One region of the Halomonas sp. LMYGS-3 genome, then DNA from elsewhere that is predicted to be linked to it. Evidence: predicted binding sites of a transcription regulator. Region 1 holds the regulator's gene; each other region holds the start of a gene.
The links. The regulator sigma-54, encoded in region 1, starts transcription at its own class of promoters, with help from an activator protein. The targets are predictions, from matches to a motif close to TGGCACNNNNNTTGCTNT.

Region 1 (3,893 bases):
CTCAGGTTCCTTCGTCGTCGTTCTCTGCCCGTGGCGGCTCCGACTGCCGGGGGAGGATAGCGTGGATGCCCAGCTCGCGATGGCGCAGTCGCACGCTGGGGTAATGTCCGGCGAGGTGGTGGGCCAGTCGTTCGGCCAGGTGGACCGAACGGTGCTGGCCGCCGGTGCAGCCGATGGCCACGGTCAGGTAGCTGCGATGGCTGGTCTGGTAGGCGGGCAGCCAGCGCTCCACCCAGGCCAGGATGTCGTCATGCATCTCGCCGACGAGGGGGTAGCCGTCGAGGAACTCGATGACCGCAGCGTCGCGGCCGGTGTACGGCCGCAGCCGGGGATCCCAGTAGGGATTCGGCAGGCAGCGGGCGTCGAAGACGATGTCGGCGTCGAGCGGCACGCCGCGCTTGAAGCCAAAGGACTCCACCGTCAGGGTCAACTGGTCGGCCCGGTGGTTGGCGACCTGGTCGCTGATGCGCCGCCGCAGCTCGTGGACCGAGAGCCGTGAGGTGTCGATCACCAGGTCGGCGAGGTCGCGGATCTCGGCCAGCGCCGTCTCCTCGGAATCGATCGCCTCGGCCAGGGTCATGTCGCTGCCCCGCGTCAGCGGGTGGCGCCGGCGGGTTTCCGAGTAGCGCTCGAGCAGGATGCGGGCGTCGGTGGTGAGGTAGATCACCTGGCCGTCGATCCCTCGTGCGCGGACCTCCTCCAGCAGGCTGGGGAAGCGTTCCAGTGCATGGGGCAGGTTGCGGGCGTCGATGCTCACCGCGATCGAGGTGTGGGGCGAGTGATCGCTGCTGAGTTCGTCGACCAGCGGGCCGAGCAGCATGGCCGGCAGGTTGTCGATGGCATAGTAGCCGAGGTCCTCGAGCGCCTGCAGTGCGATCGACTTGCCGGAGCCGGATCGGCCACTGATGATCACGAGCTGCATGGCGGGTCTCCTGGTCATTGAGCTGGCCGGGGTGGCCCGGTGACGGGCGGTCAGGCGCTGGACTGTCGTCGGATCGCCTCGACGAGCCGTTCATGGAGCTCACGCTGGCTGGCGCTCTTGCGCAGTCGGCCACGGGTCTCGGCATCGTTCATCACGCTTGCCACCTGGGCCAGCAACGAGAGATGGGCATCGTCGGCCTCCTCGGGGACCAGCAGCACGAAGATCAGGTCCACCGGTTCGCCATCGATGGCGTCGAAGTCGATTGGCTCGGCGAGCTTGAGGAAGCCGGCGATGGGGGCCTTGCAGTGTGGATCACGGGCATGGGGGATGGCGACACCGTTGCCGATTCCCGTACTGCCCAGGCGTTCACGGCCGATCAGGCGGCCGAAGACTTCCTGGCTATCGAGGCTCGGGGTGTTCTGGGCGATGAAGGTGCTGAAGAATTCCAGTACCCGCTTCTTGCTTCCCCCCGGCACACCGAAGAGGGTGCGCTCGGGGGGCAGGATGGCTTCGAGTGTCATGATGGATCAGCGGGCACCGGCGCCCTGGGCGCGGGCCTGGACCTTCTCCTTGTGCTTGACCAGTTGGCGGTCCAACTTGTCGGCGAGGGCGTCGATAGCGGCGTACATGTCACCGTCCATGGCCTCGGCGTGCAGATCGGCACCGGCGGCGTGCAGGGTGCAAGCCGCCTGCTGGCGGGCCTTCTCGACGGAGAGCGTTACCTGCACGGTGGTGATGTTGTCGTAGTGACGCTCCACGCGCGTGAGCTTTTCGTTCACATAGTCACGCAGGGCGTCGGTCAGTTCCACATGATGGCCGGTGATGTTGACTTGCATGACACGCTCCTTCGTCCTTCGTATTGGTGCCCCGATTGTAACCCTTTTTCCTGCCGTGCAAACCCCCCGTGACGGACGCCTCACGACAGCCCTGATACAGGTCGCGGGCGCGACCGAAGGCGTGCCGGTGATGCATGTTTTGCAAGCACCGGCGTGCTCAGCGTAACCGCTTGCGTTCGCTGGAAGAGGGAATGCCCATGGCCTCCCGGTATTTGGCCACGGTCCGTCGCGCAACGCTGATGCCGGCCTCCTCGAGCAGCGCGACCAGCTTGCTGTCGGAGAGCGGCTTGCGCGGTGGTTCCTCCTGGATCAGCTTGCGGAGGCGTGCGCGGATCGCCGTGCTCGAGTGGGCGTCGCCGTCGCCGTTGCTGACCTGGCTGGAGAAGAAATACTTCAGCTCGAAGACCCCGCGCGGGGTGTGGATGAACTTTTGGGTGGTGACCCGCGAGATGGTCGACTCGTGCATCTCCACGGCCTGGGCGATATCGGCCAGGATCAACGGTTTCATCGCCTCCTCGCCCTGTTCGAGGAAGTCGAGCTGGCGCGCCATGATCTCGCGCCCCACCCGCAGCAGGGTATCGTTGCGGCTGGAGAGGCTCTTCATCAGCCAGCGCGCCTCCTGCAGGTGATTCTTGAGGAACTGGTTATCCTGGCTCTTGTCGGCGCGGCGAATCAGCGCCGCGTAGTCGGGCTGGATGCGCAGTCGCGGCAAGGCTTCGGGATTGAGTTCCACCTGCCAGCCGCGGCTGTCGTGACGGGCGACCAGGTCGGGGGTGACGTAGTCGCTGTCGGGCTCCGCAAAGCGACTGCCCGGCCTCGGATCCAGCGAGCGGATCAGGGCGGTCACCTCGTCGAGGGCATCGTCGTCGAGGCCGAGGCGGCGCTTGAGCAGGCGTCGGTCGTCGGCGGCCAGCGCCTCGAGAAACTGGCGCACCAGGCGGCGGGCCTGGGGCAGCAGGGGGGTATCGTCGGGCAGGGCGGCCAGTTGCAGCATCAGGCATTCGCGCAGGTCCCGGGCGAAGACGCCGGTCGGCTCGAACTGCTGCAGGCGCAGTAACACCTGCTCGACCTCACGGCTCTTGAGGCCCTCGAGCCCCTGGTTGCGGAGCCCGTCCCGCAATTCGTCGAGCGGCTGGGCCAGGTAGCCGGCGCCGTCCACGGCGTCGATCAGGCTCTCGGCGATGTGCAGCTGGCGTTCGTCCAGGTCGGTCATCGCCAGTTGCCAGGTGAGGTGGCCCCGCAGGCTCTGGCCCTCGGCCTGGCGTTCGAAATCCGGGCCTTCGCCACCGGCAGGAAGGGCCAGGTCCTGATAGGTATCCGACCAGTCGCTGTCGACGGAGAGCTCGCTGGGGATCTCGCTGGCCCAGTCGTCATCGGGCGCCTCGCTCGTCGCCTGCTCGCCGAAGCCGTCGTCGAGCTCGAGCATGGGGTTCGACTCCAGGGCCTGCTGGATCTCCTGACGCAGGTCCAGGGTGGAGAGCTGCAGCAGGGCAATGGCCTGCTGCAACTGGGGCGTCATGGTCAGCTGGGTGCCGACGCGCAGTTGCAGGGATGCTTTCATGGCCATGAGAAGTGTGTGCTCATTCGCCGAAAACTCCCACCCTAGTCCGCCGTCGATCGTCTTGCAAGCATTTTATTAGCAATAAGCGTGCCATCGGCAAACTTTGTGCCGTATGAGTATAATAATCGTTATATCAGAGAGTTGCGGTGATGCTTCAGAGGCGGAAGTCTTCGCCAAGATACACTTCCCGTACCCGCTGGTTGGTCAGGATCGCCTCGGCATTGCCTTCGGCGATTATCTGGCCGTCGCCGACGATGTAGGCGGTATCGCAGATGTCGAGGGTCTCGCGCACGTTGTGGTCGGTGATCAGCACGCCGATATCGCGAGCCCTCAGTTGGCGGATGATGCCCTTGATCTCGCCTACCGAGATGGGGTCGACCCCGGCGAAGGGTTCGTCGAGCAGGATGAAGGCGGGTTCCGTGGCCAGTGCCCTGGCGATCTCCACGCGCCGCCGCTCGCCCCCGGAGAGGCTCATGCCGAGATTATCGCGGATATGGGTGACGTGAAAGTCCGCGAGGAGTTCTTCCAGGCGTGCCTGGCGGCCGGCACGGTCGAGGTCCTGGCGAGTCTCGAG
Region 2 (3,893 bases), on a different contig from region 1:
GCTGGGTGGTGATCAGCACGCCGACGGTGCCCGACCCCATCCAGGAGGCGGTGGCGTCGATGGCGCTGCGCCCCGGCAGGTTGAAGACGACGCGGAACGGCTTGCGTACCAGGCTGCCAATGAACTCCATGAAGCCGAATTCGACCAGGAAGGGCAGCAGCAGGGCGGCGAAGAAGAAGAAGGTCAACAGCACCGGCGCCAGGTCGTTGAGCATCACCCCGCCGGTGAAGGCGGCAGTGACGAATTCGGGGCCGAACTGGAAGAAGGTCATCAGGGCGAAGATCGCACCGAGGACGCGCATGCCGAGCCAGACCGCGCCGACGTGGAACATGTCGCTCAGCACGCCTTTCTCGGCCCAGGCGGGGCGGGCCAGCTTGACGTAGAGGGTGGCCACCACCGAGAGACAGAGCACGAGGACGGCGATGGCCGGCAGGGCATCGCCGAGCAGCGCCTGGAGGCCATCCGCCATCAGTCCCATGCCGATGTTGATGGTGTCGCCGACCTGGAAGGGCACCAGGAACAGGCTGACCCCGATCAGCGAGGGGATCAGGAACTTGAGGAGGTCGCGGCGGTGGAAGCCGCTGTCTCGGGTGGCATCGCTGCCGGTGGTCTCGAGGGAGGACATAGAGGGTACCCCAGGGGTTGTTGTCGTTGGCAACGGATCGGCGACGACGTCAGTCGCGGTACTGGACGCCGGGCAGGATGCAGAGCATCTCGTAGAGCAGGGTGGCGCCCATCAGCGCGGTGTTGCCGCTCGGGTCATAGGGGGGAGACACCTCCATCAGGTCGCCGCCGACGATGTTCAGGCCCCTGGCACCGCGGACGATCTCCAGGCCCTGGGAGGCGGTCAGCCCGCCCATCTCCACGGTGCCGGTGCCCGGCGCCACCGAGGGGTCGAGGCCGTCGATGTCGAAGCTGATGTAGACGGGACCACTGCCCATCTGCTCGCGGACCTCGGCCATCAGCGGTGCGAGCGATGTGTACCAGCACGCCTCGGCGGTCACGACGCGGAAGCCCTGGTCGCGGCACCAGTCGAAGTCTTCGGCGGCGTAGCCGGTGCCGCGCAGCCCGATCTGCACCACCCGGCGGCTGTCGAGCAGGCCCTCCTCCTGGGCCCGGCGGAAGGGGGTGCCGTGGGCGATGGGTTCGCCGAACATCCGGTCGTTGACGTCGGCGTGGGCATCGATATGGATGAGTCCGACCGGGCCGTGCTTGCGGGCGATGGCGCGCAGGATCGGTAGAGTGACGGTGTGGTCTCCTCCCATCGTCAACGGCGTGCAGCCATGGGCCAGCACCTCGTCGAAGAAACCGGCGATGATCTCCATGCTCTTCGGCAGGTGGAAGGTGTTGACCGGCACGTCGCCGATGTCGGCTACCTGCAGGCTGTCGAAGGGCGCGGCGCGGGTCGCCATGTTGTAGGGGCGCAGCATGCGCGATTCGTCGCGGATCTGGCGCGGTCCCAGCCGGGTGCCGGGGCGGTTGGAGGTGCCGATATCCAGCGGCACGCCGATGAAGGCGGCATCCAGGCCCTCGGCGGTGGGCTGGGTGGGCAGGCGCATCATGGTGGCCGGGCCGCCGAAGCGTGGCATCTCGTTCCCGCCGAGGGGTTGGTTGTAATGGCTCACCGGGTTCTCCTCCGATCGTTGGCGTGTGATGCCGATGGCTTGCACGGAACGTGCCAGATTTTAGCTTGTTGATTCCATATGGTTTTTCATTCATTCGATGCGATCTTGCATCATTGGGCCGCGAAATGTGATGCAGTAATGTATTATTGATGCAGAAATGCATCGCCATCGGACAGGGAGAGTGAGCGAGGATGAGCCATATCGACAGTCGCGTGCTCAGGACCATCATCGAGACGGCCAACGACCACTTCTTCATCGTCGACGGCGCGGGCCGGGTGCTCGACGTGAGCCCGGGGGCCGCCGCGGTCTACGGCATGTCGAGGGAGGAGCTCACCCGGGCCACGGTGCAGGAGCTCGAGGCGCGCGGCGTGCTCAAGCCCTCGATCAGCCTCGAGGTACTGCGCACGGGCCGTCCGGCCCAACTGATGCAGGTGACCGGTACCGGGCGGCGCGTGATCGCCGAGGCGCATCCGGTATTCGTCGATGGGCGGATCGAGCGAATCGTCAGTCGCTCGCGAGACCTCACCGACCTGCAGTTGCTACAGGATGAATATGCGCTGTTGCAGAAGCGCTTCAGTGAGCATCTCAAGCGCAGCCGCGACGGAGCATCGGGAGAGGAGGGGGCGCTCGAGGGCGAGCTCGAGGAACTCCGGGTACGCAGCAGCGTGATGCGTGAGGTGGCGCTGTTGCTCAAGCGGGTGGCGCCGTCGGATGCCACGGTGCTGATGCTGGGCGAGTCCGGGGTCGGCAAGACCGCCTTTGCCCGCCAGTTGCATCGCTGGAGCCGCCGGGGCGAGGGCCCCTTCGTCGATGTCAACTGCGGTGCCATTCCCGAGAACCTGTTCGAGTCGGAGATGTTCGGCTACCAGCCCGGTGCCTTCAGCGGTGCGGCGCGGCAGGGCAAGGCTGGCCTGCTGGAGCAGGCCGGGGGCGGCACCCTGTTCCTCGACGAGATCGGCGAGCTGCCGCTGTTGATGCAGACCAAGCTACTCAAGGTGATCCAGGACGGCACCGTCACGCGGCTCGGTGATACCCGGCCCCGGCGGGTCGATTTCCGCCTGGTGGTGGCCACCAACCAGGACCTGGCGCGCAGTGTGGAGGCGGGCGGCTTCCGGCTCGACCTCTACTATCGGCTCAACGTGATCCCGGTGACCCTGCCGCCGCTCCGCGAGCGACGGGAAGACATCCCGGCGCTGGTGGAGAGTGGCCTGGCGCGGCTCAATCGGCACTACGGCCGCCAGAAACTGCTGCATGCCAGCGTCTGGTCGGAACTGATGGGCAGCGACTGGCCGGGCAACGTGCGTGAGCTCGAGAACTGGCTGGAGCGAGCCTGGCTCTCGGCGCCCGACGACGTGATCCAGTCCGCCCCTCGGAGCGTCGTCCCCCCCTCGGTCGTGGGGCGGGACGCGACCGTTGCCTCCGATGTGCCGTGCCAGCTGCCGGTCTTCGCCACCGGTGAGTCCCTGCCGGAGTACCTGGCTCGCGCCGAGCGACAGGTGCTGTCGGCGCTGTGCGAGGAAGTCACCAGCACCTATGCCATCGCCGAGCGGCTCGGCATCAGCCAACCCAGCGTGGTGCGCAAGCTGCGCAAACACGGGTTTCAGCCTCGCCGGGCCTCGCCTCGCGAGCCGATGCCGCGATCGTTGCGGTAGCGCCCCTTTCGGGATCAGGCGGTCGTCCGCGAAGGGGGCTCAGCGCCCCGTCCCCCAGTGGTGCTTGAGTTCCTCGCGGGTAACCTTCTCGATGACCACTTCCGGGTGATGACGGTGGATCGCCGAATAGATCTCACTCTCCCGGTCCTTGGGCACGTCCACCATCATCAGGAAGGCGCCGTTCTCGATCTCGTCCTCGAACTTGTCGACCTTCACGTCATGCACCGACACCCCGATCATGGTGCTGCTCCAGACACCGAACAGGCCACCGAATACCATCATGCCGAGAATGAGCAGGGCGAAATTGACGCCGTCGATGGCATTGCTCAGGACATAGTAGGCGACGACACCCAGGGCGAGCCCCAGCGGGATGCCATACTTGAGGCCCCGCATCGCGGCATTGACCACATCCGTGGTCTCGCGCAGGGTGGCGTTATGCACCCCCTGTTCTTCCAGATGCTTCCAGTCTCGGCCCGTGACGTGAACCTGGTCCTTCTTCAGCTTGAGATCGCTCAGCTCATGGGCGATGTTGACGGTGGTATCCAGATCAGGGGTCAAGAAATATAAGCGGCTCATAGCATTCTCCCGTCCAGCAACCTAGGGGCGCCGGCGCAAT
Region 3 (3,893 bases), on a different contig from region 1:
ATCACCACCTCCGCTAGATAGGGCACCCGGGCGATCTCCCCGACGATGTGTGCCAGTGCCGGCCCCTCCAGTTCCGAGAACAGCGACGGCAGGATCAGGCTCATGGGCCGGCGGGCCGAGAAGCGCACCAGGTCGGCCTCGAGCTCCGCCACCGGGCGCCGGGTCAGGTTATGGAAATCGGTGACGATGCCGTTCTGGTGGAAGTCGCTCATGCCATCGCCTCCCGGGCGCCTTTCGGGGCCACCTCCAGCGCTTCGCGCACCTCCGCCGGAATCACCCGGCGGTCGGCTCGCCCCCACCAGTAGGCCACCCCCTCGGCCCAGCCGGCGGGCCCTGTCGCCTCGCTGCGGTAGAGCGCTGTCTGCCGCGGCGATACCTCGAGCCCGTGGCAGCCGCGGATCACCACCGCCTGGTCGACGTTCTCGAGCATGGCGATATCATTGGGGCCGTCGCCGAGCCCCAGCGTCAGGGGACGGCTGCCGCGCAGCGACCGGAACCGCTCGATCAGCCAGCTCACGGCGCTGCCCTTGTGGGACTCTCCGGTGACATGCCAGAAGCGTCCGCCCCGGGTCAACCGCAGGCCGTCGCCCTCGAGTCCTTTCCGGAAAGCGGCGAGCCCGTCGTCGTCGCCGGCCCAGATCAGCGGCTCGCTGCCCTCGCGCATCCGCGCCAGTCGCGCCTCGGCTTCCACCAGGCCGGTCAGCCCGATCACTTCCTCCAGCGACATCTCGCTCATGGTGGTGAAGCGCACCCCCAATCGCTCACGCCATACCGAGAGGCGCTTGCGAATGAAGCCGATGTCCACCCCGAGGGTCTTGATCACCAGGCCATCGGGCCCGGGGCCACGGTCCAGCCGGGCATGGCACCAGGCGGCCGGCAGTCCCGCCACGGCGCCGTTCTCGGCGATGAAGGGCGTGTCCGCCAGGCCCATGGCACGGCGCAGCGGCACGATCTCGCTGCGGGTCTTGCTGGTCACCGGGATCACCGGCACCCCGAGCGCCTTCAGCCGGGCGAGCCAGGGCCGCGCCGACGACCAGTCATAGCTGTGATGGTCGAGCAGCGAGCCGTCCAGGTCGGTGAAGACCAGGCGCGGCTGCAGGGCGGGGTCCCGGGGAAGCGAATCACGGGTAGCGTGCTTTGGCATGGCGTGTCCGGCTCCATGATGGGGAACTCATCATGGCTTATGCAGGGGCCGTGCCAGTTGTGAAGAAAACAGTGCGGGATGGGGAGTGACCAGCGGCCAGTCGGCACCGTCGAGCGGGGGGGGGAGGGTTCCACGCACCGGAGCGGCACATGAAAACGCCCCATCATGGTGCACCATGATGGGGCGTCGAGGTCAGGACACTCGCGCGCCCCTTACCTCAGCGATAGACGGGGTAGCGGGCGCAGACGGCCTCGACCTTCTCCTTCACTTCGGCCTCGATGGCGGCGGTATCCTCGCCCTCGGCCATGACATCGAGGATATCGCAGATCCAGCCAGCGAGTTCCCGGCACTCGGCCTCGCCGAAGCCACGAGTGGTCACCGCCGGGGTACCGATGCGCAGGCCCGAGGTGACGAAGGGGCTCTGGGGATCGCCCGGTACGGCGTTCTTGTTGACGGTGATGTGCGCGCGGCCCAGGGCGGCGTCGGCGTCCTTGCCGGTCAGCTCCTGCTTGATCAGCGAGAGCAGGAAGAGGTGGTCCTCGGTGCCACCGGAGACGATGTCGAAGCCACGCTCGATGAACACGCCGGCCATGACCTGGGCGTTGGTGACCACCTGCTGCTGGTAGGCCTTGAACTCGGGCTCCATGGCCTCCTTGAAGCAGACCGCCTTGGCGGCGATGACGTGCTCCAGCGGACCACCCTGGCCGCCCGGGAAGACCGCGGACTGCAGCTTCTTCTCGATCTCGGCGTCGTTCTCGGCGGAGAGGATCAGGCCGCCGCGCGGGCCGCGCAGGGTCTTGTGGGTGGTGGTGGTGACCACGTGGGCGTGGGGCAGCGGGCTCGGGTAGACCCCGGCGGCGACCAGGCCGGCGACGTGGGCCATGTCGACCAGCAGGTAGGCCCCCACCGCGTCGGCGATCTCGCGGAACTTCGCCCAGTCGATGATCTGGGAGTAGGCGGAGAAGCCGGCAATGATCATCTTCGGCTGGTGCTCGCGGGCGAGTCTGGCCACTTCCTCGTAGTCGATGCGGCCGGTGGCGTCGATGCCGTACTGCACGGCGTTGTAGTGCTTGCCGGAGAAGTTGGGCTTGGCCCCGTGGGTCAGGTGGCCGCCGGCGTCCAGGCTCATGCCCAGCACGGTGTCGCCCGGCTTGACCAGCGCCTGGAAGACGGCACTGTTGGCCTGGGAGCCCGAGTGCGGCTGGACGTTGGCATAGCTGGCCGCGAACAGCTGCTTGGCGTAATCGATGGCCAACTGCTCGACGATGTCGACGTACTCGCAGCCGCCGTAGTAGCGCTTGCCGGGGTAGCCTTCCGCATACTTGTTGGTGAGCTGGCTGCCCTGCGCCTCCAGCACACGCGGGCTGGCGTAGTTCTCGGAAGCGATCAGCTCGATGTGCGCTTCCTGGCGGGCGACCTCCTTCTGCATCGCGTCGAACAGGACGTCATCGAAACCGGCAATCTGCATGTCACGGCTGAACATCGGCGGGAAACCTCGCATCACGGGAGAAATCTGAGTTCCGCATGATACCCCAGCCCATGACGGCTTTCACTTGAAAGGCCGCCATGGGCATCACCATCTTTTCTCATGCGGGCTTTAGCCAGGCTGCAGCGTCAGCGGGTCTCGACGCTCAGCGAGAGCTTGTCGGGCACGCCGAGGGGATCGCCGGTCCAGGTCGCCAGGTTGCTCTCCGCCGGCAGGCCGATGTCGATCGCCAGTTCGCTGGCGCTACCCTCGAGCAGGTCGACCAGTCCCATCAGGATCGACTGCACCTGGGCGCCGAACATCATGCCGAAGCCCTGGGCCTGGGTACGGGCCTGTTCGATGTACTGGGCTTCGCTGACCCCCTCCATGGTGGCGCCCAGGGTAGCCAGGCGGCCGAACAGCCCCTGGTCGGCGAGCGTCAGGTGGAGCTCGCCGCCCAGCAGTGTCGCCGCCTCCAGCAGATCGCCATCGGCGAAGACATCGACCGGGGCGACGCCGTCGGGCAGCACCACGGGCAGCTCGATGTCGAAGCGCAGACGCAGGGCGTCATGCGCGGTGACCTGGCTGTCGCTCTTGAGGATGCTGCGACCGCCTCTTTCCTCCCAATTGCCGAGGAAGGCGGCATCCAGGCGTAGCTCGCCGCTGCCGTCGGTGAGCACGTTGCTGACCAGGCGCAAGCGGGTCCGCTCCTCTGCCGGAGCGAGCTCGATCATGCGCGCCAGATCGACGCGGAGATCGTCGAGGCGCAGGCCACCGCTGCCGTCGCCGAAGTCGCCATCGAGGTCCAGCGACTCGAGCCTCGCCACCAGGCGGTCGGTCGCGATATCGACGTCACGGATGGCCAGCAGGTCCAGGCGCTCCTGGTCGGGCTCCTCCAGCCCGGACAAGCCTTCCAGGCGCAGCGAAGCGAGGGTGAAGGAGCCGGCGCCCAGGTCGCCCAGGTCCTGGCCGGTGCCGGCCACGTCGGTGAACTCCAGCAGGCCGATGGCCTCTTGGGACAGCGACTCGCCACGTACCCGGCCGATGGTCAAACGTCCCTCCCCCTCGCGGAAGGCCGAGCCATGGAAGAGCTCCTCGGCGAGCTCCGAGGCCAGATCGATGACGATGCCATCGATGGCCAGGCTGCCGATACGCACCTCCTCCGGGGCCAGGCCACCTTTCAGGGGAAACACCGCCCGGGACGGCTCGCCCAGCACGATGCGCTCGGCGCTCATCAGCACCAGTTCGGTCAGGCTATCCTCGATCCGCAGTCCCTCGAGGATC
Region 4 (3,893 bases), on a different contig from region 1:
CCCAGGTTGGGCCCCACGTTGGTGAGCTGGGAGAGCGCCACGCCGGCGAGCCCGGCGACACCGGAGCCGAGCGCGAAGGTCAGGATGTCGACCCGGGTCGCACGAATGCCCATGGAGCGCGCCATGGCACGGTTCTGGGTCACGGCACGCACCTCCAGGCCGAGTCGGGTACGTCGCATGATCAGCATCAGGCCGGCAAATACCACCAGGGCGAAGCCCAGCACCACCATCCGGTTCAGGGTCAGCGACAGGGCGTCGTTGATCACCAGCGAACCACTCATCCACTCCGGGGTGACCACGGTGCGGTTGAGCGGCGAGATCACGGTACGCACCAGCTGCTGCAAGATCAGGCTGACGCCGAAGGTGGCCAGCAGGGTCTCCAGCGGACGGCCCTTGAGGAACTGGATCACCCCCCGCTCGATGGCGATGCCCGCCAGGGCGGCCACCAGGAAGCCCGCGGGCACCGCCAGGAGCAGGGCCAGCCCCGGCTGGCCGGGCAGCAGTTGCTGCATCGCCCAGGTGGTATAGGCGCCGAGCATGATCAGCTCGCCATGGGCCATGTTGATCACCCCCATCACCCCGAAGGTGATGGCCAGCCCGATGGCGGCGAGCACCAGCACCGAGCCGAGGCTCAGGCCGAAGTAGAGGGTCTCGGCGACGCGATTGAGCTTGAGCTTCTGCTCGATGTTGGTGAGCGCCGTCCGGGCGGCCGACGCGAGCTCGGCATCATCGCCCGCCGCGGCCCGCGACAGGGCGACCCGCGCCCGGGGATGCAGGCTGCCGTCGAGGTGGTCGATGGCCGTCACCTCGCCCTGCTCCAGGCGGTGGATGGCCAGGGCCAGGGTCAGGCGCTCACGGACACGGGCGTCGCTCTCCTGTTCGATGAGCTCCGACAGCGGGCCGGCCAGGTCGGCGTCGACCTCGCCGAGCAACCGCTCGGCGGAGGCCCGGCGCAGCTCGAGATCCGCCGAGTAGAGATCGACAACGGCGATGGCACTGCGCAACTGGTTGCGCAGGGCGTTGTTGATACCGATGCGATCCAGTTCGCGGCGGGACATCTCGCCGAGTGGCTCGCCGCTGAGGGCGTCGGCCACCGGCCAGTGGCGGCCACTGTTGTCGAGCACCACCACGAAGCGGCCCTCGTCGGTTTGCTGCAGGCGGCCGTCGAGCAGTGCCGATAGCCAGTCGCGGGCGCGCTCGTCGTCGCTGCGGACGATGGCCTCGATGGCCTCGCCCTTCTCGGCATAGGAGCTGACGTCCAGAGCCTCGAGCAGCTGGATGGCCGCGGCATCGTCGGGGCCATCGGTCTGGGCCTGGGCGGCCATCGGTATGAACAGCAGGGCCGCCAGCCAGATCAGTCCTATCAGGGGGATGGCGAGGGGGAAGCGGCGCCGCTTACCGGCCACACTGCCGGGCGTCGCCCCGGCCGACACTGGCCGGGACAGCGGGAAGTTCCTCATCGGCTTTCCTCGATTCGAGTTCGATTGTGTCGGGATGGCGTGCTCCCCCGCCGGTAGCCGACGGGGGATGGCGGGATTATTCGGCCAGGGCGGCCTCGGCTTCCTCGGCCGCGGTGCTGCCACCACAGGAGCCGTTGGCGACGTTGAAGTTGCCGCAGCGCATCGGCGCCCGCCAGTCGCTGATCAGGTCGCGGGACCCCGGCAGGTAGTCGGACCAGGCGTCGCCGGCCACGGTGGACGGCGTCTGCCACACCACGTCGAACTGGCCGTTGTCCTGGATCTCGCCGATCAGCACCGGCTTGGTGATGTGGTGATTGGGCATCATCGCCGCATAGCCGCCGGAGAGGTTGGGCACCGCCACGCCGATGATAGCGTCCTTGACCGCGTCGACCTCGGTGGTACCGGCCTTGCGTACCGCCTCCGCCCACATGTTGAAGCCGATGTAGTGGGCCTCCATGGGGTCGTTGGTCACCGACTCCTCGTCGCCGGTGTAGTCGATCCAGGCGTCGATGAAGTCGTAGTTGGCGTCGGTGTCGACGCTCATGAAGTAGTTCCAGGCGGCCAGGTGGCCGACCAGCGGGCCGGTATCGATGCCGGAGAGCTCCTGCTCGCCCACCGAGAAGGCCACCACCGGGATGTCGGCGGCATCGATGCCCTGGTTGGCGAGCTCACGGTAGAAGGGCACGTTGGCGTCGCCGTTGATGGTCGAGACCACCGCGGTCTTCTTGCCCTCGGAACCGAAGCGGCGGATCTCGGCGACGATGTTCTGCCAGTCGGAGTGACCGAAGGGGGTGTAGTTGACCAGGATGTCCTCGTCGGCCACCCCGAACTCCTCCTGCAGGTACGCCTCGAGGATGCGGTTGGTGGTGCGCGGATAGACATAGTCGGTACCGGCCAGCACCCAGCGCTCGACGCCGACCTGGTCGTGCAGGTAGTTGACGGCCGGAATGGCCTGCTGGTTGGGCGCGGCGCCGGTATAGAAGACGTTCTCGGAGGACTCCTCGCCCTCGTACTGCACCGGATAGAAGAGCAGGCCATTGAGCTCCTCGACCACCGGCAGCACCGCCTTGCGCGAGACGGAGGTCCAGTTGCCGAAGATCACATCGACCTCCTCCTGGGCGAGCAGCTCGCGGGCGCGCTCGGCGAACAGCGGCCAGTTGGAGGCCGGGTCGACCACCACCGCCTCGAGCTGGCGGCCGAGCAGGCCGCCCTGCGCGTTCTGCTGCTCGATGAGCATCTCCACGGTGTCCTTGAGGGTCGACTCGCTGATCGCCATGGTGCCGGAGAGCGAGTGCAGGATGCCGACCTTGATCGGCTCCTCGGCCAGGGCCTGGGCGCTGATGCCCAGCGTGGCGGACACCAGGGCGGTCGCCAGCCAGCGTGACGGTTGGGAGACGGGACGTGACAGTGCCTTGCGTCGGAATGCGGTCACTTGAACCTCCTTGCGCCCTCCTGAGAGAGGGACTCGTTGTGGTTGCGTCGCGCCGCCGGGGCAGGAGCCGGCCGGCGCTCGGGACAGCAACCAGAACTTGCAAGGTTTGCGCCACCCGATGGCAGGCACTTCTTTACATCAAACTTTCAATCACTTACCAAAAATGGAACGGAACGACACCGGCGTGATTGCACCACCCGAGTGCGGGCGGCCCTCGCCAGGGTCGTGGCACGCACCTCGATGGATGCACCATGGTCGAGCTCATGCACTCCCATGATAAAAAAAGGGGCGCCGACCGCGTCGGCGCCCCTTCTCTGGCTTATCTCGTTCGTTCCTGGTGACTGCCAGCGAACTAACGGTGTGGTGCCTGCGCTAGCCCTCCCCGAGTCGGCCAGGATCGATCAGACAACATGGAAGCACGCCGAAGCGGGCGTGCGCGTGTCCATGTTGCGCCCCCGATTCAGGTGGTCATCGATCTCGGCCGCGGAGCCGATCATACGGCCGTAGAGGAAGACGCTGAAGGCTGCCGTCTCGAGATCCCGCTCGGTCAGCTCGCCAGACTGGTAATCCCTCCACAGGAGCGCAAGCAGCAGCGCCGCGATCACCGCGTCGACGTTGACGCAGAAGACGTAACGGCTGGCACCCACGTCATACAACGCCTGCACTAGTTCGCGGTAGAAGGCATGGAAGATGTTGTAGTCGCCGCGCTTCGCCATGAACTCCGCGATGAAGCGCTCGCGCGGATCGTAGTTGACCGGCTTGCCCTTGAAGATCGGGTGGTGGACACCGGGCAAGGCGCGGACCTCGGTGCCGATCTCCTTGGCCTCGGCCTTCTCACGCTGGTAGTCACGGGCGAAGTCGGTGGCCATGGCCTTGAGGTCGATGCCGTGGTTCGGGTCGGTGGGGTCGATGAGCCCCTTGTCCTTGAACTGGTCGAGCAGGAAGGCCATCCCCTCGAAGCCGTTGCCGCCGTGGCTGTAGCCGGTGTGGGTGAGAAATCC

Region 2: speB (agmatinase) is a predicted target of sigma-54. The motif match lies at 1,664-1,681, and genes of this name have one in related genera.
Region 3: AC5W54_RS08590 (HAD-IIB family hydrolase) is a predicted target of sigma-54. The motif match lies at 1,183-1,200, and genes of this name have one in related genera.
Region 4: urtA (urea ABC transporter substrate-binding protein) is a predicted target of sigma-54. The motif match lies at 2,989-3,006, and genes of this name have one in related genera.

Annotation. Positions count from the first base shown of each region.
Region 1 is NZ_JCAKFQ010000002.1:103,353-107,245, forward strand. Features, by position in the region: gene rapZ (RNase adapter RapZ) at 2-922, opposite strand; gene ptsN (PTS IIA-like nitrogen regulatory protein PtsN) at 973-1,443, opposite strand; gene hpf (ribosome hibernation-promoting factor, HPF/YfiA family) at 1,450-1,758, opposite strand; gene AC5W54_RS02690 (RNA polymerase factor sigma-54) at 1,916-3,325, opposite strand; gene lptB (LPS export ABC transporter ATP-binding protein) at 3,474-3,893, opposite strand, start outside.
Region 2 is NZ_JCAKFQ010000030.1:22,391-26,283, forward strand. Features, by position in the region: gene AC5W54_RS19545 (YjiH family protein) at 1-625, opposite strand, end outside; gene speB (agmatinase) at 675-1,625, opposite strand; gene AC5W54_RS19555 (sigma-54 interaction domain-containing protein) at 1,817-3,277, shown strand; gene AC5W54_RS19560 (DUF1269 domain-containing protein) at 3,317-3,853, opposite strand.
Region 3 is NZ_JCAKFQ010000007.1:45,887-49,779, forward strand. Features, by position in the region: gene AC5W54_RS08585 (glycosyltransferase family protein) at 1-212, opposite strand, end outside; gene AC5W54_RS08590 (HAD-IIB family hydrolase) at 209-1,144, opposite strand; gene glyA (serine hydroxymethyltransferase) at 1,362-2,627, opposite strand; gene AC5W54_RS08600 (hypothetical protein) at 2,759-3,893, opposite strand, start outside.
Region 4 is NZ_JCAKFQ010000009.1:4,332-8,224, forward strand. Features, by position in the region: gene urtB (urea ABC transporter permease subunit UrtB) at 1-1,325, opposite strand, end outside; gene urtA (urea ABC transporter substrate-binding protein) at 1,537-2,835, opposite strand; gene AC5W54_RS10375 (hypothetical protein) at 3,294-3,893, opposite strand, start outside.